Regions from separate parts of the Cylindrospermum stagnale PCC 7417 genome, predicted to be linked through region 2. Evidence: predicted binding sites of a transcription regulator. Region 2 holds the regulator's gene; each other region holds the start of a gene.
The links. The regulator NtcA, encoded in region 2, controls nitrogen genes in cyanobacteria. The targets are predictions, from matches to a motif close to TNTGTANNNNNNNNTACANA.
Positions count from the first base shown of each region.

Region 1 (5,752 bases), 2.0 Mb from region 2:
TTTTTACTTGCCATAATTTAACCTTTTATAGATAATATTTTAGATATACAGGAAGGGTAATCAACCTGTCTAAAAACCCGATTGCTGCCTAACACGCAGACGCTGTACCTTGACAATTAAATCTATAGGGTTCTATTACATTGTTCTAGCTTCCTTCTGGTAATAGGTAAAAGATTTACAGGGACTAGGCACAAAGCATTTTGAGGCGTATTTGCTTCAACTAAAAAAGAACTTGCAGCAATGCAACTAGGGTAGGGCATACCCGAAGTCGCTTGGGGAGAACCCCACCTCTGGTTTAGAAAACGCAAGGAATCTAGATTAAGTGGTTTCGTTGAGCCAAGAATCTCAGTGTCTTTAGACCTGAGAGTGTCAAGCGCCTTGGGAGTAGAGCCTGAGGTTTGAGTGCATCAGACTCGCTTTTATCCCCTAATTACAGGCAGTCCATGAACCGCTGTACCTTGTCTGAGAGTGGCTGATGTTGGATTTTATCGGCTAATGTTTGGGCTTTTTGGTAGCAGCATAGGGCTGACTTTTTGCGTTTTGTTGTGGCGTAAAGACTCCCCATATTCAGCAAAGTTGAAGTTTCTCCCAGAGAATCGCCCAGTTCTTGATAAATGGCGATCGCTTGCTTGTAGTACTTCAGTGCCTGATGGTGATTGGCGAAATTGCTATAAATAAAGCCAATGTTGTTTAAAGTTGTGGCTTCACCGGCGCGATCGCCGATTGTCCGACGTGTCAACAGAACTTGAGAGTAAAGCAATAACGCCTTTTTCGGTTGACCTAAATCACTATAAATCGAGGCAATGTTGTTTAAAGTGGTGGCTTCACCCACAATATTCTTGAAGGCTCGTTGAATTGGTAGGGCTGCTCGCAAAAATTCTAGAGCTTTCTCAAACTTTCCTAAGGTGGTGTAGGCATATCCAATCCCATTTAGCGTTGTCGCCTCACCAGAAAAATCTCCTAGCGATCGCCGCATCGACAAAATTTGATGCTGTAGCAATAGTGCGCGTTTCGGTTCTCCCAACTTGGTATAAATTAGTGCTACATCATTGAGAGTAGAAACTTCCCCTTGAGTGTCTTTCAATTTTCTGAAGATTTGCAGCGCTTTGTCAAAATACACTAACGCTTGCTCAACCTGTCCCATCCGGTTGTAGGTGGAACCCAGATTGCTGAGTGCAGTTGCTTCTGCTGCTGCATTACCCAGTTCTAGAGCAACCGAAAGCGCCTGATGAAAACACTCTAAGGCTTTTTGCTGTTGCCAGCAACCGAGGTGAGCTAAACCGATATCGTTTAATGTATAACCAACTCTGGCGCGATCGCGAATTGCTCTAGCTAGCCGTAAATTTTCAGTTGCTAGATCAATATATTCTTGAAATTTACCCTGCTTGTAGTAGGGTTTTGCTTGCTCACGACGTTGTTCCCACTCTTTGACTTGATTTAAAGATTGCGTCATGTGACCTTGGTTGCACTCTTGGGTAAATAGGCAGGTTAGTCCTTGGTGGATACCTCTAGGGAATTAATCCCTCTTCGGTTTCCTCAATTTGAGTTAACCATTATTTTCTACCTTTAGAGGTAAGACGTAAAGGGTAAAGTGTGGTATTTTTACATACTTAGGAGGCAAGTTGTCTCAAATCAAGAAAGCCATGATAACTGGCGAAAATGCTAGATTAAGCCAGCATGGGCGTGATTCACAAGCTTATTTTTCCCTCAACTCAGCCGCTTGGGGAGTTTAAAAGTTTTTTCTAATTTTCCAATCACAGCAGTTTTGGCGCTGGTTCTGACTACCAAAAAAAAGAAAACCCGCCGAAGCGGGGTAATACACAACAAACTATCAACAATGAAAACTTGAATTAGCCGTAGCACGCCATCTCTACTTCTAGTTGGCGAATCAGTTGTTCGTTACCTGTAGCTCTGGCTACTTGCAAACGATGCTCTAGGCTTCTTTGAATATTCTGTTTGTGAACTGCTTCTGCTTTGACAGCAGCTTGCGCTCTGTTGCTACTCATAGCGAATGCCTGTTTAAGTTTATTTTTATGTCTTGTAATCCTAACATAACACATATTTTGTAGCTGTTGTTACAGAAATCCGAAATGCATTATATATTAATAGTCGAGCCTTGTTCGATCAGCAGATGATTCAACAACCACTTCTGACCTTATTGAGCGATTTTGGCGATCGCGATGTGTATGTGGGTGTGATGAAAGGAGTCATTGCCCAAATCAACCCCCAGATCAGCTTTGTCGACTTGACGCACCAGATTCCACCACAAAATATTCCTGCGGCTAGATTTTGCCTGATGAATGCTTACCCCTATTTTCCCGTGGGTACGGTGCATCTAGCGGTGGTAGATCCGGGTGTGGGAAGTCAGCGAAAAGCGATCGCCATAGAATTGGCTCAAGGTTTTCTCGTCGGCCCAGATAATGGGATTTTCAGCGGCGTACTTGCTCAAAATTCGGCAATTTCCGCTGTGGAACTTACAAATCTTAACTATTGGCGCACTCCTCAACCCAGCGGCACATTCCACGGTAGAGATATTTTTGCACCTGTCGCGGCTCATCTTGCTAGTGGTGTTTCTCTACAACAACTAGGACAAGAAATCGATCCAGCTACTTTGGTTAATCTGGATATCGGAGAATGTCAACAGACAACAACAGGGGTAAGGGGTTACATTCAATATATAGACCACTTTGGCAACTTAGTCAGCAACATTCCCGGAAGTTCTGTGCAGAGTAAAACCTGGTGTGTGCAAGCATCTGGCTTGAGGATACCAGGGGGTACAACTTACAGCGATGTCCAACTTGGGGAAGCTCTTGCTTTAGTTGGTAGTCACGGTTGGGTAGAAATTGCCATCAATAGCGGTAATGCACAGATACAGTTGCAGCTAAACTTGCAAGATGCTGTAGAATTCATCGGCATTAAAAATTAACAATTAAAAATTAAAAAGCTTTTGAGTTATCTCACTGGTTAGTTATTTTGGCCTTGCTGCATTAACGCCTCCGAAGCAATAGCCGGATTGGTTGAGAGAGCCACCACTGTAGCTGTATTCAGGTCAGTGTGTGGAGTGTGTCACACTAGATAGTGGGAGTACTTCTCAGAAATTTTCTATGACTACGCAAACCGGATCTGCACCGTTAATTTATCAAGGCCAGTTTGGAGAATTTACCATAAATCAAAGCGATCGCCAAAGCGTGATCATCTACCGTACAGGATTAATGGTAGCTGCACTGAGTTTTGCGATCGCCAGCGCTTTAGTTTTGTTCAATCCTCAGCCCGCTGTTTTCACGGCACTAACGCCTCTCTATGCCTGTTTTAGCCTCGGACTTGGTGTGAGTTTAGTGATGATTCATATCTACATGGAACCGCTGCACCGACTTTTGCAAGCCTTTTGGGCGATTGGTAGCATCACATCAATAGTTTTGGCACTTTCTAGCAGTACACCTTTAGCTGTCACCGTTTACAATCAACCCCTTACTTTATTTGGAGTCGGTTGTACCTTTGCTGCTTTGACAGGCATTTATTTCAAAGAAGCTTTTTGCTTCAATCGTCTAGAAACTAAGGTATTAACCCCACTCGTGCCGTTACTTTTGCTAGGGCATTTGCTAGGAATTTTACCAACACAAGCAGAACAGTTTTTATTAGGCATTTGGGCGATTTTATTTTTAGTGTTTGCCCTGCGTAAGGTAGTCCAAGCAATTCCTCCAGATATTGGCGATAAATCTGTATTTACTTATTTGCATGAACAACGTTCAGCAAAAGTTTAAAAATAAATTTCATGACAATACCAGATAATCTCTATGAATTGCCCCAAAATCTTCTAGTTCCAGTTGATGATGGAGCTTGTAACCATCTTTTAGGAATGCAAATTCCTTCTGTTCCCTTGATGTCAACAGCAGGAAAAATTGTCGATTTAGCCTGCCTAACTGCCAGAACAGTGGTGTACTGCTATCCACGCACCGGTAGACCTGATCAAGACCTGCCTCAAGGTTGGAATGAAATTCCAGGAGCTAGAGGATGTACACCACAGTCTTGTGCATTTAGAGATTATTATCAAGATTTACAAGCACTTGGTGCAATGGTTTTTGGTCTCAGCACACAGAATACAGAATATCAGCAAGAGGCAATTGAGCGGCTTCACCTCCCCTTTGAATTATTGAGCGATTTAGAACTAGCTTTGACGAAAGCTTTAAAATTACCAACTTTTGAAATAGAGTCGATGACCTTGATTAAGAGGCTAACATTAATCATCTTTGATGGGCAAATTCAAAAAGTATTTTATCCTGTATTTCCACCAAATCAAAATGCAGAAAAAGTAATTAATTGGCTTTCGGAAAACCAGGAATAATTTTTTTTTAATTTCTAATTAACTTCCTAGTAGTTTTAACAATGCTGCTCGATAAATGTTTAGACCTTCAGCATTAAGATGGTGGCCATCACTGGTTAAATTCTCTTTGAGAACATTATTTTCATAAAGCGGTGCTACACCTTCTGCTGCAACTGTCACTTTTTCGGTTGCTGCAACTTGAGTAATCAAAGCATTAATTTTTTCGACTCTAGACAGTGGGGCGGCTTTGTTTGGATCTAAGCTAGCTGCGACTGTTGAGTAAAAGGCAGGAATGAGAAAAATCTCTTTAGTTCCCGTGGCGCGGACAAGTGCAATCGCCTCTTGCAGCTTTTGGACGAATAACTCATCACTCATCCCATACCAAGCATCATTTCCCCCAATAGCAATCACGGTTTTTTGGCATTTCGCATTGGTAGGAATTAAACGTTGCAGTTGTTCTACTAATGAAATTGTACTCACACCATTGAAAGCAAAGTTAAAAGTGCCTTCACCAAGACTATTGCCAAGTCCAGCAGAAATAGAATCACCAAATAAACAACCTGAGAATTTCTTATCTTGGGTAGCAAATGTCTGATATTGCAGTTCAAGTTGCCATAAAGGTGAAGCAGTTAAATTATCTTTTGGTGGCGGATTAGTTGAACCAGCAGGTAACTTGGGCATTCTGAGTAACTTTGAAGTTTTTGCCAAGTCAATTACTATTCTGTTACTAGGATAAGCTTCGAGAAAGCTGATTATTCCCAAGCCTTCTGGTGAGGTGGCTCCGAGGACAAGGGCAGATTTTAGTGCAGGGATACCTGCTTGATCACGACGGGCAATAGTTGGGGAATAAACATTTAAAAATTGCTCGCCAATTTGGGTATTTACTAATTTACTAAAAGCCCCAATATCAAGAAACTTCTTTACCTGAAGAACGCCTTGGAACATCTGTTTCTCTTTCGGTTTGAGGTAACTCAGAAAAGATTGTAGCTCGCTAGAAACTTGTTGTGTTTCAGCATACCTGCGGAGATCTGCCACAGGCAGCGATTGCTCCAACAAACCGTATCTGAGAACAATTGTTTTAGCTGCCAAACTAGGTAATGAACCAAAAAGACTATCTAGAAGTAAGGGAATTAAGCAACCAGATAAGCTTAAAAGAAGGCGAGAGGGATATTTTATCACTGAAGATAGATGCTTCCATCATGGGTTTTCTTCCCTATCTTCGCCTGTTTCCCTGATACTTTAACAGACAAATCTAATTTGGGAATAATTAAGCCAGTGGATGTGAGGATGTAAAAGTGGTAGAAGAACGTGCTTACTGGCTAGCTTGGGCGCAAATTTCCGGGATTGGGCCAGTATTGCTGCAACGGTTGCAACAGCATTTTGGTAATTTGGGGACAGCGTGGAAAGCTAGTGCAGCAGAGTTGCGAAGTG
Region 1 is NC_019757.1:135,312-141,063, forward strand. It holds gene CYLST_RS00620 (tetratricopeptide repeat protein) at 431-1,453, opposite strand; gene pirA (arginine synthesis PII-interacting regulator PirA) at 1,851-2,006, opposite strand; gene CYLST_RS00625 (SAM hydrolase/SAM-dependent halogenase family protein) at 2,132-2,926, shown strand; gene CYLST_RS00630 (DUF2301 domain-containing membrane protein) at 3,105-3,761, shown strand; gene CYLST_RS00635 (peroxiredoxin) at 3,773-4,342, shown strand; gene CYLST_RS00640 (SGNH/GDSL hydrolase family protein) at 4,361-5,500, opposite strand; gene dprA (DNA-processing protein DprA) at 5,617-5,752, shown strand, end outside.
Region 1: the regulator NtcA is predicted to act here: its motif matches at 2,063-2,082, upstream of pirA (arginine synthesis PII-interacting regulator PirA).

Region 2 (5,752 bases):
ATTATCGCCAACTTGCCCAGACGCAGGTCGCGGTAAGACTGGTAATATTTTTCCAGCCTTGCCACTTCCTGTTCTAGAGATTCCTGTTGTTTTTCCAGTTCTTTGAGGCGAGATTCCCGTTTGGCAATCACTTGCTCTCGTTCTGTAATTTCTAGATTGCGATTTTGAATTAGTTGATCTAGTTGAGCAATTTTGCGATCGCGTTGTTGAATGGTTTCTTGACGGTTAGCAAGTTCGCGATCGCGTTTGGCGATCGCTGTTTTAGCTTCGTCAATCGCTTTTTTTGCTTCGGCGTACAGTCGTTGGCGTTCTGTCTTTAGTTGTTCAACTGCCGCCTGTAGTGCCTTTCGCTGATCGTAAACGCTTTGCAGTTCGGCGATCGCTTGTTGATAGCGAATTACCACTTGACCCAGATGGCTTTGGGTGCGTTGGAGTTGAGCTTGAGTTTGAGCTTGTCGGCTGATGGTGCGGTTGAGTTGGGCTTCGGTTGCTTGTTGCTTGGCATTTGCCGCCTGCAACGACTGATTAATTTTCTGTAAATCTTGCTGTGCCTGAGCTTGTTCTTTCCTGGCTTGGTTTAGTTGACTTTCTACCTGGCTTTTCTGGGTTTCTGCGGTTTTTAGCAGTTCCCGCTTCTGCCTCAGGTCTTTTTGAATATCTTCTAACTCAAAGACTCCCTTGCGTAATCCTTCGTCAGCAGTAAATAAAATTGCTAGAGTTGATGCAGAAATCAACCCACCAGTAAAAATAGTTATCAGTACAGCCGTGTTTTTGGGACGCAGCTTGAATAGTGAGAGGCGTGCTTTGCCAACTCGTGTGCCAATGCGATCGCCCACGGTGGCGATCACGCCTCCCAAAATTAAAATTGCTGCGATGAGGATGTACCCGGTGGTCATCTTCAGCTACCGTTCACGTATTGTGCGGTCGGCATAATGCTTCCAGATACAGCCTACTACTTTCAACCATTTTCTGTTGGGGAGTAGAGATTGGCAAAAGCTGAAATTACTCAATTTTTAGATTTACCTCCAACTGTCCGTGTCACTCAATTTTAGATTTTGGATTGTTTTGAGTCCGTTGATCCAGTAGCTGGAGAATCAGGATACCTTGTTCTCTGTGTCTGTTTGCCGTCGATGCTGGGCGTTCTAGCAGATAGTTTTGGATTCCCGCTGATAAATTCTCAATCCAAAATCCAAAATCTAAAATCGCACCGTGCCACCTCTATACCCCCGGTTGTTTTTAAGTGAATTGCCTACTTAAAGTAACAGGTTTATGCACAGTAATCTTCTTTTTGTGGATTGAAATCATCTTCTTTTCACGCAAATCCCCAAGTAACCTGGTGACAGTCACGCGAGTAGAACCAATTGCTTCGGCGATCGCCTGATGAGATAGCTTTAGGTCAATTGTGATCCCATCAGCACAAGGAACGCCAAAATCCCGACAGAGAATTAACAGAAAACTCACCAATCTGGAACCCATATCTCGGTGAGCAAGGGTTTCAATCATCATCTCTGTTTGTAAAATCCGCGAAGATAGGCCCCGCAGCATTAACATTGATAATTCGGGATTTTCCTTGAGTGCTTGCTCCACTTGTTCAATTGGCGCTGACAGCAATTCTACAGGCGTAAAAGCCACCGCATGGTAAAACCTATCTGACTTATTTCCCGTCAGCAGTGATAACACACCAAAAACACTATTTTCCCGCAGCAGTGCTACCGTTATTTCTTCTCCTGCCTCGTACACCCTGGAAAGTTTCACAGCACCCTTGAGAAGAAAATAAACTCGTTCGGCAGGATCGCCGGGAAAAAAGATCGTTTTATTGCGTTCAAAAGTTTCCACAACCGGCGGAAACGCTCCGGTCGCCATCTGACGAAAAACATTTGCTAGGGCTTTATCTTGTGTCACGATCATCTCCCTTCCCCTACCCAATGCCGGAAAAACAAAAACTGATTACCTAAGAATACACCCGAAAAATCAAGAAGACACCGTCAACCTTTCTGTACTTTCCTATACTCAAACTCAATACTTCATAGCTATTTGTTTATAATGATACATAATTATTGTTTTTTTCAGCTATTTATTGTTGATCAGCAGTTCCTGTATCTGTAGATAAAAGGATTTTTACCGAAAAATTCCTAATATCTTGAGAATATCTTAAGGAATAACAGGTCGTTTTGTTGCTGCTTTCCAAAGATTGCCAATCATCATTTTTACAAATTCTGTGCTAAACAAAGACAAACTCGCCTCAGATTCTAGTATGCTCCTAAATGATTGATCGCATTTACAATTTTTATGCTTAATCTGTCCGGAAAAAACGCCCTTGTTACAGGTATTGCCAATAACCGCTCGATCGCCTGGGGGATCGCCCAACAATTGCACAAAGCAGGAGCTAACCTAGGCATTACCTACTTGCCAGATGAACGAGGCAAGATGGAGAAAAAAGTTGCAGAATTGGTAGAACCCCTGACCCCTAGCTTATTTCTTCCCTGCAATGTCCAAAACGATGAACAGATTCAATCTACCTTTGAGACTATCCGCGATAAATGGGGCAGAATAGACATCCTGATCCATTGTCTGGCCTTTGCTAACAAAGACGATTTGAGTGGAGATTTTAGCCAAACCTCTCGTTCTGGCTTCAACACAGCGCTAGAAATCAGCACCTACTCACTGGTGCAGTTAAGTGGTGCGGCTAAACCGCTGATGACAGAGGGAGGTAGTATTATTACCCTCACCTATTTAGGCGGCGTGAAGGTGATTCCTAACTATAATCTTATGGGCGTAGCCAAAGCAGGATTGGAAGCTAGTGTGCGTTATTTGGCCGCTGAACTAGGACCGCAAAATATTCGGGTGAATGCCATCTCCGCCGGGCCCATCCGCACTTTGGCATCTTCAGCGGTAGGTGGGATATTGGATATGATTCATCATGTAGAGCAAGTGGCCCCCCTCCGGCGCACTGTAACTCAGCAAGAAGTTGGTAATACTGCGGCTTTCTTGTCTAGTGATTTGTCTAGCGGAATTACTGGGCAAGTCCTGTATGTAGATGCTGGATATGAAATTATGGGTATGTAATAAGATTTGGGAATTAGGGAAGAGGTAATTGGATCAAACTATTAGCCCTTCCCCATTACCCCTTAGACATTAACCATTAGCAAATGACTATGCAAATCAGCGATACCTTCAGTAAGGACTCTGTCCAACGCCAAATTACTTCCTCACACCAAGACCAGCCAAGCTTTACTCCTCGGATGGCTTCAGTTCACCGCACCACAGGCGAAACTGATGTTCAAGTTACGATTAACTTAGATGGTAGAGGAATCTGTAAAGCAGCAACCGGCATTCCGTTTTTAGATCACATGTTGCAGCAAATTGCCTCCCACGGGCTGATTGACCTGGATGTTCAAGCCAAGGGAGACTTAGAAATTGATGACCACCACACCAACGAAGATGTGGGAATCACCTTAGGGCAAGCTTTGAGTCAAGCATTAGGTGACAGGAAAGGTATTGTCCGCTTTGGTAATTTTCTCGCACCTCTGGATGAAGCTTTAATTCAGGTGTCCCTAGACTTTTCCGGACGTCCCTACATCAGCTACGGGTTGCAAATTCCTACCCAGCGGGTGGGGACCTACGACACCCAACTAGTGCGCGAATTTTTTGTGGCGGTGGTGAACCATAGCCAAATGACGCTGCATATTCGCCAACTAGATGGCATTAATTCTCATCACATCATTGAAGCAACATTTAAGGCTTTTGCTAGAGCAATGCGAATGGCGGTGGAAATCGATCCCCGTCGTGGGGGGCTGATTCCCAGTTCTAAAGGCGTTTTATAAATTTGTTATACTTCGTGACGTGTTTCCTCCCCGGTATGAATGCACGGGGTTTCCCAATTTCTAAAAGTTTTATGAAGTCTGTTGCAGACAGATCTGATTCTCAACCGAATCCTACAAACAATCAACCAGTAGTCCTAACTTCTGAGTTGCGAAAAGTCTATCGCACTGGCTTTTGGCTGAATCAAAAAGTCGTATCTTTGAAAAGCTGTTCTTTACAAGTTTTTCAAGGAGAAACCTTTGGATTACTGGGGCCAAACGGTGCTGGTAAAACCACCTTGTTAAAACTATTGCTGGGAATTATCCGTCCCACCTCTGGTCGGGGATTATTGTTGGGTAAGCCACTAAGTGAGCGCAGTGTCAAACAACGTATTGGCTACCTACCAGAAAATCCTTATTTGTATGACTATCTCACAGGCTGGGAATTTTTGCAGTTAGCCGCCGGGCTGTTCCAAATTCCCCAGACTGTGCAACGTCAACGCATTCCCCAACTGCTGGAATTAGTGGGTTTATCCCAAGCTGATGCCCGCAAAAAGCTCCTTCGCCGCTACTCCAAAGGAATGCTACAGCGTGTTGGTATGGCCCAGGCACTAATTAACGAGCCAGATTTGGTGTTTTTAGATGAACCGATGTCTGGTCTTGATCCCCTAGGACGCTACCAAATGCGGGAAATTATTCTGGAACTCAAAGCCGCTGGCAAGACAATCTTTTTTAACAGCCATATTCTCAGTGAAGTGGAGCAAATTTGCGATCGCATTGCGATCCTCGCTCAAGGGGAATTAATTTGCTCTGGCTCCCTCAATGAACTTTTAGGCAGCGAAACCACATATCACGTTAAAGGTCAAGGTGGCAGCTCAGAAACTATCAAAAAATGGATACCTAGTCTAGAATTTGCGCCTGATGGTTCTTGGCAAGGCATACTACAAGACGATTACTATGATTTTCTTGCCAGTCTCCGTCTGATGGGGGGAAAAATCCTGACGATGAACTTATCCCGTCAATCTCTGGAAGAGTTTTTTATCCAACAGATCCAAAAACAACAGGAAGGAAATTAACTAGGATTATTTCTAAATTCACTAGGCAGGGCATAAATAAACGTAGACACTCGTTATCATTGTCAGTGGTAAGTTTTACTACTTACCACTATATAGCAGCAACCTAGAGAGTCGGACTGTTATCAAATTTGCTCTCTTTTTAGAAGTAGCAAAACATCAAAAATCTTACTTAAATTTCTATTTATCCTGCCTATCTTTTTGGGCTTTGTATAAAATATATTGTTATTTATGCTACTTTGTTTGGACTCAAAAATTACTCAGAATCAAATCATGAGCATCACTATATTTATCATTTGCCTGTATATAATTTATGCGGCGTGCCCGTAGACCAAAGCCCCGATTTCCAGCATAAATTTGGACATTGCAGTCCAGATAAAACTGCCTTTCTCTATGCCAAAGGCAGTTGCTACAAAGGGATTTTAGCCAATGCACTCTTTCTGTATCCTCTTGACTCTTGACATCTTTCACGATAAGTTTGCTATTCATTGATGATTGCTGTATTCAACATGGTTTAGCTTTAAATTAAGTTCATTAAAAATTCAAGTTCAATAAATAATTTACCTCCGGAAAGTCAAGCATTTCCTGGAAAATAAGAGTGTCGGGGAACTTGAATATTTAAGTATAGTCAACAATAAAATGTTTAGACAGTACTTCGCAGCTCGTAGTCTCAGAGTCTCAGGTAAATATGATTAATATAGGTTTACGGAAATTCCTCACCCAGTCATTTGCAGGTGCGGCTTTGTTCACGGCTGTCAATATCGCTTTGCCGTCTACCAGCCTAGCTCAGAGACAACCAGGATTACCAACTTTACAACCAGTATCACCAACTACAAAAGCAGTATTATCAACTTCACCGTTAGCTACAGATTACTCTTT
Region 2 is NC_019757.1:5,121,395-5,127,146, reverse strand. It holds gene CYLST_RS21420 (DUF3084 domain-containing protein) at 1-896, opposite strand, end outside; gene ntcA (global nitrogen regulator NtcA) at 1,237-1,908, opposite strand; gene fabI (enoyl-ACP reductase FabI) at 2,290-3,066, shown strand; gene hisB (imidazoleglycerol-phosphate dehydratase HisB) at 3,243-3,824, shown strand; gene CYLST_RS21400 (ABC transporter ATP-binding protein) at 3,896-4,876, shown strand; gene CYLST_RS21395 (hypothetical protein) at 5,123-5,362, opposite strand; gene CYLST_RS21390 (polysaccharide biosynthesis/export family protein) at 5,562-5,752, shown strand, end outside.

Region 3 (5,752 bases), 2.7 Mb from region 2:
CAAAATAGCGCCCGGCTACGTCATAATTCTTAATTAAACTTGTTACTGCATCGCGCATTCCTTTTTCTCCCAATCATTACTATCTATGGTTTGATATTTATTTGGCTGCACTTATGCACCAGTAAATTTTTTGTGCCATTTAAAATTGATTCGGCACAAAAACAATCCATCTGCTACTTAAGGATTCTATGCCAAAGTTGACCCCTATGTGATGAACTTTCCAGTTTTGTGCAGATCAGCAGAGAAAGGTTAATATAACCTGTAATCCAGATAATCTGTATCAACTGCTACAATTTTACCCAATGTCCAGTAACTACGATATTTCAGGTATGTCACAACTTGGGTTGGCGCAGCAGGGTTAGGATGCTTTGGCAGATTCTGGTTTTACTTTAGTTAATTGGCTACAGAAGGAGTAAGAATGACAACCCCCAAAGAAGTCTTAAAGTTGATTCAAGACCAAAAAATTCAGATGATTGATCTGAAATTCATCGATACACCGGGGACATGGCAGCATCTCACCGTGTTTCACGACCAAATCGATGAAAGTTCATTCTCTGATGGCGTACCCTTCGACGGTTCGAGTATTCGGGGTTGGAAAGGCATTGAAGAATCAGACATGACGATGGTACTTGATCCAAACACCGCTTGGATCGACCCGTTCATGAAAGAGCCAACGCTAAGTATAATTTGTAGCATCAAAGAACCCCGCACGGGTGAATGGTACAACCGTTGCCCGCGCGTTATTGCCCAAAAAGCAATAGATTACCTAGCTTCCACTGGACTTGGTGACACAGCCTTCTTTGGCCCAGAAGCCGAATTCTTCATTTTTGATGATGTCCGCTACGACCAAACTGCCAACGAAGGCTACTACCACGTAGATTCTGTAGAAGGTCGTTGGAACACAGGCAGAAAGGAAAGCCCCAACCTCGGTTACAAAACACGCTTCAAAGAAGGTTACTTCCCAGTTCCACCAACGGATACCTTCCAAGATATCCGGACAGAAATGCTACTGACAATGGCAGCCTGCGGCGTACCCATTGAAAAGCAACACCACGAAGTTGCTACCGGTGGTCAGTGCGAACTGGGTTTCAAGTTTGGTAAGTTGATCCAAGCTGCTGACTGGTTGATGACATACAAATATGTGATCAAGAACGTGGCTAGGAAATACGGTAAAACCGTCACCTTCATGCCAAAACCAATTTTTGGCGATAACGGTTCCGGTATGCACTGTCACCAGTCGATCTGGAAAGATGGTAAACCCTTGTTTGCAGGTGATAAGTATGCTGGGATGAGTGAAATGGGACTGTACTACATTGGTGGTATTCTCAAGCACGCACCAGCACTCTTGGCAATCACCAATCCCACCACCAACTCCTACAAGCGCCTAGTACCTGGTTATGAAGCACCTGTAAACTTGGCTTACTCCCAAGGTAATCGTTCTGCTTCTGTGCGGATTCCTCTGTCTGGCGATAACCCTAAAGCCAAGCGATTAGAGTTCCGTTGTCCAGATGCTACTTCTAACCCCTACTTGGCCTTTGCTGCCATGCTTTGTGCTGGTCTTGATGGTATTAAGAACAAAATCCATCCCGGTGAACCCTTAGATAAAAATATCTATGAACTCTCTCCAGAAGAACTGGCGAAGGTTCCTTCCACTCCTGGTTCTCTAGAACTGGCATTGGAAGCACTGGAAAACGACCACGCTTTCTTGACAGATACAGGTGTCTTTTCTGAAGACTTCATCCAAAACTGGATTGACTACAAGCTAGTTAACGAAGTTAAGCAGATGCAGTTGCGTCCTCATCCTTATGAATTCTTCCTCTATTACGATTGCTAATTCTAAAAATTAGTAAATTTTTCTGCCACCCTAGGGGGTGGCTTTTTTTTCCACATTTGTTCAGTTGAGTCTCAGACTCAAGCTACAAAGTTTAAAAAAGGAGCGCTACTCAGCTCATGGAGGCATTGCTGCGGCCGTAAATCATCTGCGTTGTCGGATCTATCTTGCCTTGAATTGGGTTCCAGTAGTGGGATAGTTCTTCATGTAGACCGATTTCTTGTGCAGAACGCATCAGCATCGATTGTTGACGATTCTTAACTTGCTGATGTTGAAGCACCATTAATGCACGAGATTTTTCTTGAATAGACATAATACAGTCCTCTCTTAATTTTTTAGTGATATGTGATTGGCTAGTTATCCTTTCACTAACTATAATAACAGGGATTCTGTATCATAAGCTACGGAATTGATTAATTTAATAAAACTTTACATTATCTCGTCCTCTTGAATATCTTTCGATTGTCAAAAGTCGGGATAAATGTGACTAATCCAGCATAAAAAGCGATTAATTGCGGAAATTGTCCTTCATGTTCAAAGGAAGGAATGATCCACTGCCCCTTTTCGGTCAGTTTCACCTCAGCGCCCGCGCCTTCCTGACAGTAGAGGCTTTGTTTGTTACATTTTTTTACTTATAATTATTTAACGTTATAAAATCCAGAGCATTTTTATGTCTGACACTTTAACAAAGCTGACTTATCAGACCTTTCAACAAGGCAAAAACTACTTTGGACTAGCTCACAAGACTTTAAGTTCACAGTTGCGGAAGCTAGTGCATCCAACCCTTGAGCAGCAGGTTAAACCTATTCCGAACGAGGTTTTACTCAAACTTCAAGAAAAATTGAATCAGCTGCTAGAAACAGATTGGCAAGATGCTGAAAAAGGTGTATATCCCAAAAGCCTTTTGTTTGATAATCCCTGGGAAGACTTTTTCCGCTACTACCCAGTAACTTGGCTAGATTTACCTCAGATTTGGGAGCGGATGAAACAAAATAATAATCAAGACTTTTCGCCAGAAATAGAGACAGATGGTTATCCCAGCTACTACATGCAGAACTTCCATCACCAAAGCAATGGCTACTTAAGCGAGATGTCAGCCAATTTATATGACTTGCAGGTGGAAATTCTGTTTGGTGGCTCAACTGATGCGATGCGGCGGCGGATTCTCGCTCCTCTCAAGTCTGGGCTGGAAATTTTTGGGAATGTTCCACCACGAAATGTTCGGATTTTAGATGTTGCTTGTGGCACCGGGCGGACTCTGAAGTTGATGCGGGCGGCTCTACCTCAAGCATCTCTATTTGGTGCAGATTTGTCGCCAGCTTATCTGCGTAAGGCCAATGAACTCCTGTCTCAAAATCCGGTCGAATTACCGCAACTTTTGCAAGCAAATGCTGAAGAGTTACCTTACCTGGATGACTATTTTCATGCTGTAACTTCTGTTTTTCTCTTCCATGAGTTACCAGCCACGGCGCGTCAAGCGGTTATCGAACAATGCTTTCGAGTGACGAAACCAGGGGGAGTCTTTATTATCTGTGACTCAATTCAAAAGAGTGATTCACCAGAAATGGAACTGATGATTGACAACTTCCCCGAAACTTTTCATGAACCCTACTACAAGCATTATGCTACTGATGACTTAGTAGAGCGTCTAGAGAAAGCAGGCTTTGAAAATATTGATATACAAGTCCACTTTATGAGTAAGTATTTTATTGCTCATAAGCCAGCCTGAGACAAATTTTCTTGATGGTTTTTTACCGTTAACCCCAAAAAAACCAGATGCGAAATTTCGCATCTGGTCTTGGAAGGTAATAATACTTAGGATGATCTAGCATCTCCTTGGAGGATATTTATCTTTAGGAGCAAGCCCTGAGGAGAAAAACCAGGACGCAGGAGACTGATAACCTAAGTGACGTCGTTTTCTAGATCAGTAGAAGGTCAAGACTCAAACTTTAAGAGGGATTACGAGCAAGAGTTGTGTGGTTTTGAGGAGTGGGTGATGCTGTCGAGATAGGCAGTCAATTTGGTTCGTTGTTACGTTCCTCAGGATTCACGCTAACTACCTATACAAAAGCTCACTAATCAAAGAAGGAAACGGTTAAGTAATTCTGTCGTGCGTTAACTGTTTGTATCTCTGTTAAAGAGGATGAAATACTCAACGGTTAATTAATTCTGTCGTGCGTTAACTGTTTGTATCTCTGTTAAAGAGGATGAAATACTCAACGGTTAATTAATTCTGTCGTGCGTTAACTGTTTGTATCTCTGTTAAAGAGGATGAAATACTCAACGGTTAATTAATTCTGTCGTGCGTTAACTGTCTGTATCTCTGTTAAAGAGGATGAAATACTCAACGGTTAATTAATTCTGTCGTGCGTTAACTGTCTGTATTTCTGGAAAGAGAAGTTGTGTATGGTAATTTGATTCCCTTGCTACCAGACAACTAACCCTTCTAGAATTCGTATTACCCTAGGGTTGTTAAATAACAAAATGGGCGTTTCCGAAAGATTCCATTAACTCTCTGCGCCCGCTACCGCGATGAGGAACTGGCTTGTCTGGTTGGTTAGGTCTAGGTTTAGGTTTTGCAGAGACTAACAGCTGTGAACCAGAGCTGACAAGCAGCAGACGGGATAATTGGCCGAGCATCGCTTCGCAGTTTAAAGCTAAGGAGCCGAACACCAGACTCGATACTAAAAGTGGAATGGCAGCACGCATAGTAGATGTCTATTTTAGAACTCTCCAATTCACTGATACTTAGTTTTTGTATGGGCATCCGGACAATTTATTAAAAAGTATTGTGCTGCACTGAACAAAAAACAGTTTTATTCTCTATCTAGATGTTCGATTAGAAACCAATTACCAGAAAGGTTTAGATGTCCCCAGACTGTAATAATTTGTTCATCGCTCAGGGCTTGTAGTTGCTCATCAATGTGCGATCGCTTAGTCACAATCTGCCAATCGAGGTATTGATATTTGGTTGGTGTTGTGATATGCAATCTGTAGTTTTGCCAATCCAAGCGGTGAAAAACGCCTGTAACACAGTCCAATTCCTCAATTGAGTAATCAGACTCAGCAATTAATGAGCCTGGGTAATTACCGCTGGCGGGATAAGCTTCTGGATGGTCTAAATAATAAAATTGCCAGTGTAGCCACTCTGGATGATTGGGCGGTAAATTAAATAAAGGGATAATTGCTGCTTTTGCGCGATGGGCTGCGCCCCGCCCGAAGCGATCGCATTTTAATAAAGCTTCTTGCAGCATCCTCACCGCTAAATCCCTTGGCTGGCAGTTTAACTCCACGCATAAAGCCGCCGCCATACCCGCTGCTTGACCAATGCCCAAGACCACAGGTTGCAGTCTGGTAGCACCGTTAGCAATATGGGAGACAGAAATATTCTTCTCACAGACTAACAAACCATCTGTAGTGGCAGGAATTAAGCTTTTATAGGGAATTGTAAAGGGAGTCCCCGTCCAACGTCCCCCCCAGCGGATAGATTTTGGTTGCAGTGGGAACTTAACACCAGGATAATGGTGGTCATTGGCGTAGTTACCAACTGCGATCGCATCATCAAAAAGAGATGCTACTCTACCCCCTGGTAATGGTAAAATATCATGCTCACAAACGGTAGTTAGCCCGATTAAGCGGCGGCTTTCCCGGTAATAGGGATGCAGTGCAAAGGCATCAGGGGAAGAAGGAAAAATCCCTTCTGCTAAACCATAGCGACGACCAAGGTGAGTTTGGATAAAATGGGCAAAGTTTTGGCTATGCCAGCGACATTCTTGGAGAAACTCACGTCTTGATGTCTCCGACTCTAGCAAACGCCCAACCCCAAGGCCGTAGTCATTGCCACAGATAGGCCAATTAATCATAAATCGATTATCTGGCAAGCGTCCGTAATTGAGAAATTTCTCAGGGCCATAGTCATCC
Region 3 is NC_019757.1:805,957-811,708, reverse strand. It holds gene apcB (allophycocyanin subunit beta) at 1-58, opposite strand, end outside; gene glnA (type I glutamate--ammonia ligase) at 419-1,834, shown strand; gene gifA (glutamine synthetase inactivation factor IF7A) at 1,944-2,144, opposite strand; gene CYLST_RS03385 (class I SAM-dependent methyltransferase) at 2,502-3,560, shown strand; gene patX (heterocyst-inhibiting protein PatX) at 4,304-4,540, opposite strand; gene CYLST_RS03375 (FAD-dependent oxidoreductase) at 4,648-5,752, opposite strand, start outside.
Region 3: the regulator NtcA is predicted to act here: its motif matches at 2,220-2,239, upstream of gifA (glutamine synthetase inactivation factor IF7A).

Region 4 (5,752 bases), 3.5 Mb from region 2:
GAAGCTCTTGCTGCTGCTAGGGAAATTCAGGATGTGGAGTATCGCTATAATGCCTTGAGTGCCTTAGCTGAAAAACTGCCACCAGATTTGTTGCCACAAGCTCTTGCTGCTGCCAGGAAAATTCAGGATGAGATTTGTCGCGCCTATGCCTTGAATGTATTAGCACAGAAACTGCCAGAGTTGTTGCCAGAAGCCCTTACTGCTGCCAGGGAAATTCAGGATGAGGAGTATCGCGCCGATGTTTTGATTGCCTTAGCCGAAAAACTGCCAGAGTTGTTGCCAGAAGCCCTTGCTGCTGCCAGGGAAATTCAGGATGAGAGGTATCGCGCCGATGCCTTGAGTGCTTTCTTCGCACATAAACTGCCCCTAGCGTTGTTGCCAGAAGCTCTGACTGCTGCTAGAGAAATTCCGGATGAGAGGTATCGCGCCGATGCCTTGAGTGCTTTCTTCGCACATAAACTGCCCCTAGCGTTGTTGCCAGAAGCTCTGGCTGCTGCTAGAGAAATTCCGGATGAGAGGTATCGCGCCGATGCCTTGAGTGCTTTCTTCGCACATAAACTGCCCCTAGCGTTGTTGCCAGAAGCTCTGGCTGTTGCTAGGGAAATTTCAGATGAGAGGTATCGCGCCAAGGCTTTGATTGCCTTAGCTGAAAAACTGCCAAAGTTGCTGCCAGAAGCCCTTACTGCTGCCAGGAAAATTCAGAATGAGTATTATCGCGCCGATGTTTTGATTGCCTTAGCTGAAAAACTGCCAGATTTGCTGCCAGAAGCCCTTACTGCTGCTAGGGAACTTCAGTATGATGAGTATCGCGCCTATGCCTTGAATGCCTTAGTTGAAAAACTGCCAGATTTGCTGCCAGAAGCTCTGGCTGCTGCCAGACAAATTCAGGATGAGAGGTATTGCGCTAATGCTTTGAGTGCCTTAGCACAGAAACTATTACCAGACTTGTTGCCAGAAGCTCTTGCTGCTGCCAGGGAACTTCAGAATGAGAGGTATCGCGCCAAGGCTTTGATTGCCTTAGCTGAAAAACTACCACCAGACTTGTTGCCAGAAGCCATAGCTGCTGCCAGGGAACTTCAGGATCAGAGCTATCGCGTCTATGCCTTGAATGCCTTAGCACAGAAACGGCCAGAGGTATTGCCAGAAGCCCTCGCTGCTGCTAGGGAACTTCAGAATGAGAGCGAGATCGCCGATACTTTGAGCGTCTTAGCACAGAAACTGCCACCAGAGTTGTTACCAGAAGCTCTTGCTGCTGCCAGGGAGCTTCAGGATGAGAGCGATCGTGCCTATGCTTTGAAAGCATTAGCTTCCGGTTTGTCACAACTGCCAGCCACCGAACTTTTTCCCCTTTGGCAAGATACGCTTCATCAACTATCTCTTCGCGTTCGTCCTTTTTTACTAATAGATATAGAGACATTATTTCCCGTTATCTTTGCACTAGGTGGCGAAGTAGCAACCGCAGAAATTGCCCGCGCTATTGTGGATGTGGCGCGATGGTGGCGGTGAGTTATCAAATTATCGAATATAGCCAAATTGCTTGGTATATTCCACCAACTCTCTGGTATGCCTCCTGAAGAAATTCGTGCCAGATTCCCCACCAGGGGTAAAGTTACGGAAACTGTCATCAGGGGCTTTCGTAACCTGTAAGTACTACTAGACAACAGTTTCATCTCATAATTATCAAGCTAACGCCCTCAAAATAGAGAGGGCATACCATAAAATTAATGAAATGACAAGTATTAATTATTCTGCAACAAATTGAGTGCGATCGCACTCAAGATTGATGCCCCAAATGCCAAGCGATACCAGACGAATATCAAAGTGTTCTGGGTTTGAAGATATCGCAGCAGCCAGGCTATAGATAAATAAGAAAAGACAAATGCTGACAATGTGCCGACAAATACTACTACTAAGTCAGTTTTACCCAGGGCCTCTTTAAAAAATTCATATAAAGTAGCAACGGTGAGAGTGGGAATTCCTAGCAGAAAGGAAAATCTTGCCGCCGTGCTACGTTCCAAACCGATAAATAACGCAGTTGTCACAGTTGAGCCAGAACGGGATGCACCAGGTACGAGAGCAATCATCTGGCCTAACCCAATTAATACCCCATCACGAATTTTTAAGCTGTCGAAGTTCCGCTTGCGGCTGCCCAACTTTTCTGCTGCTGCTAATAAAAGTGCCATCACAATCGAAGTAATGGCAATGGTCGTCATGCTGTTAATCAAGGATTTTTCGTTATTAAGTGCTTTTTTCAGCAAAAATCCCCCAACTAGGGCAGGCAAGGTACCTACAGCTATCCCCACAAGCAATTGCCATTCTTCTCGTTGCCAGTCTTTTTGCCTCACAGCCTGCCATCCGCCAGTCAAAATTTTACTAATATCTGACCAAAAATAAATTAACACTGCGATCACACTGCCAAATTGAATCGTCGCCAAAAAAGGCTTCCCTGCCACTGCATCCCAGTGCAATGCTTTAGTAAAAACCTGAAGATGAGCAGTGCTACTGATGGGTAGAAACTCTGTGATGCCTTGCACAATCCCCAAAACAAATGCCTGAATCAGTCCTTCGATGAGATTAACTCCACCAGTTGACGCCTCACTCGGTAGTCCCACCTGTAAAAGTTGCCCCCATACAGGGAATAGCAAGCCTATACCGCCAGCTTCTAAGATTGTCGCCATTAACCAAACTCCCAAAAAGGATGCGTAACTCTAGCAAATTATCCAACTTTACGCGCTAGTAGTCAGTCTTTCCGGGTGGCATCCAACCTCAGCACAATTCAGGTAAAATCCCAGGGGGGGGGATTTTAAATTGTGATATCTTAGATAAGTAAAGTTTAGTAACATATATTAAAAACTTTGCTTAATAATACATTATCTTCCTACAGTGCTTCTACCCCTGCTCTTGATCCGGAGTCAACGGACATCAGAGAATTAGAGTCTCAACTCTCTTTATCTCCTTCTCTCGGAGAGCCGATCTCTTCAAGACAAACTTGGTTAGTATTTGCTGCGGCAGTGTTTTTGGTATCTGTGCCAGTGTTTGTCGAAGCGCCAATGGTGCGATCGCTCCCCAGTCTGAGTTTAGCGATGACAGGATTCTGGATATGGTTGAGTTTTGCCCTGATGTCACGTCCACGAACTTATATCTGGGGCGATTTGCTTTTAGGGTTCAGCGGCAGTTGGTTAGCAGGGGCGATTTACTGGGGCTGGTTGCGTTGGGAACCTTTATGGCATTTGCCAGTGGAGTCGATTGGGCTACCATTTGCTTTGTGGTGTCTGGCGAGGAATTGGGGCAAAGTAGGTAGCTGGTTTTATTTAGGTTCGTTATTCGGGACATTTTTAACCGATATCTATTTCTACCTGGCGGACTTGATGCCCTACTGGCGACAGATTATGAGAGTAGATGTCGCAGAAACTTCACAAATCTTACAAAATGCCCTAGCGCAAGTAGAAACACCTTGGGGAGAAGCTTGGGCGCTAGTTCTAGCCCTAACGCTGTTGACAGTCGGAATTTTATCTTTAGGTGGAAAGCAACAGCACTGGTACGCCTTTAGCGGCGCAGTTTTGAGTACAATTCTGGTAGACAGTCTATTTTTGCTAGTAGCGGTGATCTGCTGAAAGCAGCAGCGCTGAGTGCAAAGCGTCCCGTCAGGGATACGCGATCGCCTAAATTCGGTGAAAAACCCGAATGGTGGAAATCTAGTGGAACTAGACCATTGAGAGGTGTATTTCAAACTGCGACTGGAAACAGAATAAATGCTGATTGTAATAGTGCAGCAAATATTATCGGCAAAGTAGCGATGATGGGTGACATACTCCACACTCCCTTTCAGGTGAGTGTGGGCTTCTCAACGACTCCTAATCCGGACATTGATCGAGCTTTAAGACCGTGTGTCCCACGGTTCTTGATATTTATAGCCGCGTTCAAGTCCCTGCACAAACTTGTATGACATATAGGACAATTGTGCATTCTTTGGGATAGCGGTTTTATTACCTTGGAACCGCACTTAGAACATTCAAGGCTAGTACCGTTAGGATTTACAGCTATCACTTTCAAGCCAGCATTTACGGCTTTGTTTGAAAGTATGGATATAAACTGTCCCCATCCAGCATCATTTACGCTTTTAGCCAATCTTGATTTAGCAAGTCCTTTAATATTTAACTTTTCAACTGCTATCGCATCGGATTTTTTGAGGAGATTGTTTGCAGTTTTAAAGTGAAAATCTTTGCGGGTATCTGCTACTTTTTTATGTTTAATACCCAGACAATGTGTAGGCAGTCAGGAAAAATAAAGCATTAAATTTGAGGATATCAGAACGTAGATTGAACAAACTACGACTATACGCAAGTCAAAATGATAAAACCATGACTCATGTAATTGAAGACTTTATAGATTCCCTCAAAGTTAAAAGTGGCGACTCCTCATCGACCCCCTTTCCTGTCAATCCTACGGATTGAATTGGTTGTGGGTCAATTCGTCGCCGCCCAAAAATTCATCCCACACTGCCCTTCGGGTCAGATGTGGGGCTTATTTTTGTTTCAGCTAAATTTGACTTAGCTGGAATCAGTAGAGGTTGTTTAAGTCAGCCTAAGAAACTTCTACTATGGACTCTTCAGGAATCCCCGCGTCTTCAGACCGGGGAAGCTTAATAAGCTGTATATTAGTTTCTGATGACTGCTGTGTGTTGATTAAGCTATCCGCTATCAACCCCAGGACGAAGTCAGAGGAAACAAGTACTCTACCAGCCCCCAGATTGATCAGTGGGGTGGACTTCAGACTTTATAATCCTCACTTCAGCCGATAGTTGACAGTTTTTAGCTTAAAGTTTTTATTTCTGTATTGATGGAAAGAGGGAGAAAGATAGTGAAAGGATTGGTGCGTTTATTAACAGTGTTTAGTTTGTTACTTGGCTCCTGGGGATGGTTGGGAACAACTCAGATAGCCCAAGCTGCAAGTTTCAACAATTTTGCTTTACCTCAAATCCCAGTTCTGGCAATTGAACGGCAAAATCGGGCAGATGCCAAGCTAGGAACGTCATTCGGTCAAAAAATTGATTTGAATAATACTAACGTGCGCGCTTTTCAACAGTTTCCAGGGCTGTACCCAACCCTGGCGAAGAAAATCATCACCAATGCTCCTTACAAGAGTGTAGAAGATGTATTGAATCTTCCAGGATTGAGCGATCGCCAAAAACAAACCCTGCAAGCCAATTTCGATAACTTCACCGTGACAGAATACGAGCCTGCCTTCAACGAGGGAGACGATCGCTTTAACAACGGCATCTACAGATAACTAAATGGGACTGGGGACTGGGAATTGGGGACTGGGAATTGGGAAAAATTATTGAATAAGTTTTTCCATTACCCATTACCCATTACCCATTACCCATTACCCATTACCCATTACCTAATGTCTCAGATAGATATCCCGAGCCAATTTGATGTTTTAGTAGTCGGTGCTGGTGCCGCTGGACTATACACGGCGCTGTGTCTGCCAGAGTCTTTGCGCGTCGGCTTGATTACCAAAGAAACTGTTGCTTTATCCGCCAGTGATTGGGCCCAGGGTGGCATTGCCGCAGCCGTCTCAAGAGAAGATTCTCCAGCTTTGCACATTGAAGATACATTACAGGCAGGGGCTGGTTTGTGCGATGTAGAAGCTGTAAAATTCCTGGCTGAAGTTGCACCTAGCTGCATTCAAAACCTGGTTAACTTGGGAGTTGCTTTCGACCGTCATGGTAACGCCTTGGCTTTAACTT
Region 4 is NC_019757.1:1,583,801-1,589,552, forward strand. It holds gene CYLST_RS06575 (NB-ARC domain-containing protein) at 1-1,506, shown strand, start outside; gene CYLST_RS06580 (undecaprenyl-diphosphate phosphatase) at 1,740-2,678, opposite strand; gene CYLST_RS06585 (DUF3120 domain-containing protein) at 2,856-3,614, shown strand; partial or broken gene CYLST_RS33150 (RNA-guided endonuclease InsQ/TnpB family protein) at 3,826-4,260, opposite strand; gene psbU (photosystem II complex extrinsic protein PsbU) at 4,861-5,289, shown strand; gene nadB (L-aspartate oxidase) at 5,407-5,752, shown strand, end outside.
Region 4: the regulator NtcA is predicted to act here: its motif matches at 2,834-2,853, upstream of CYLST_RS06585 (DUF3120 domain-containing protein).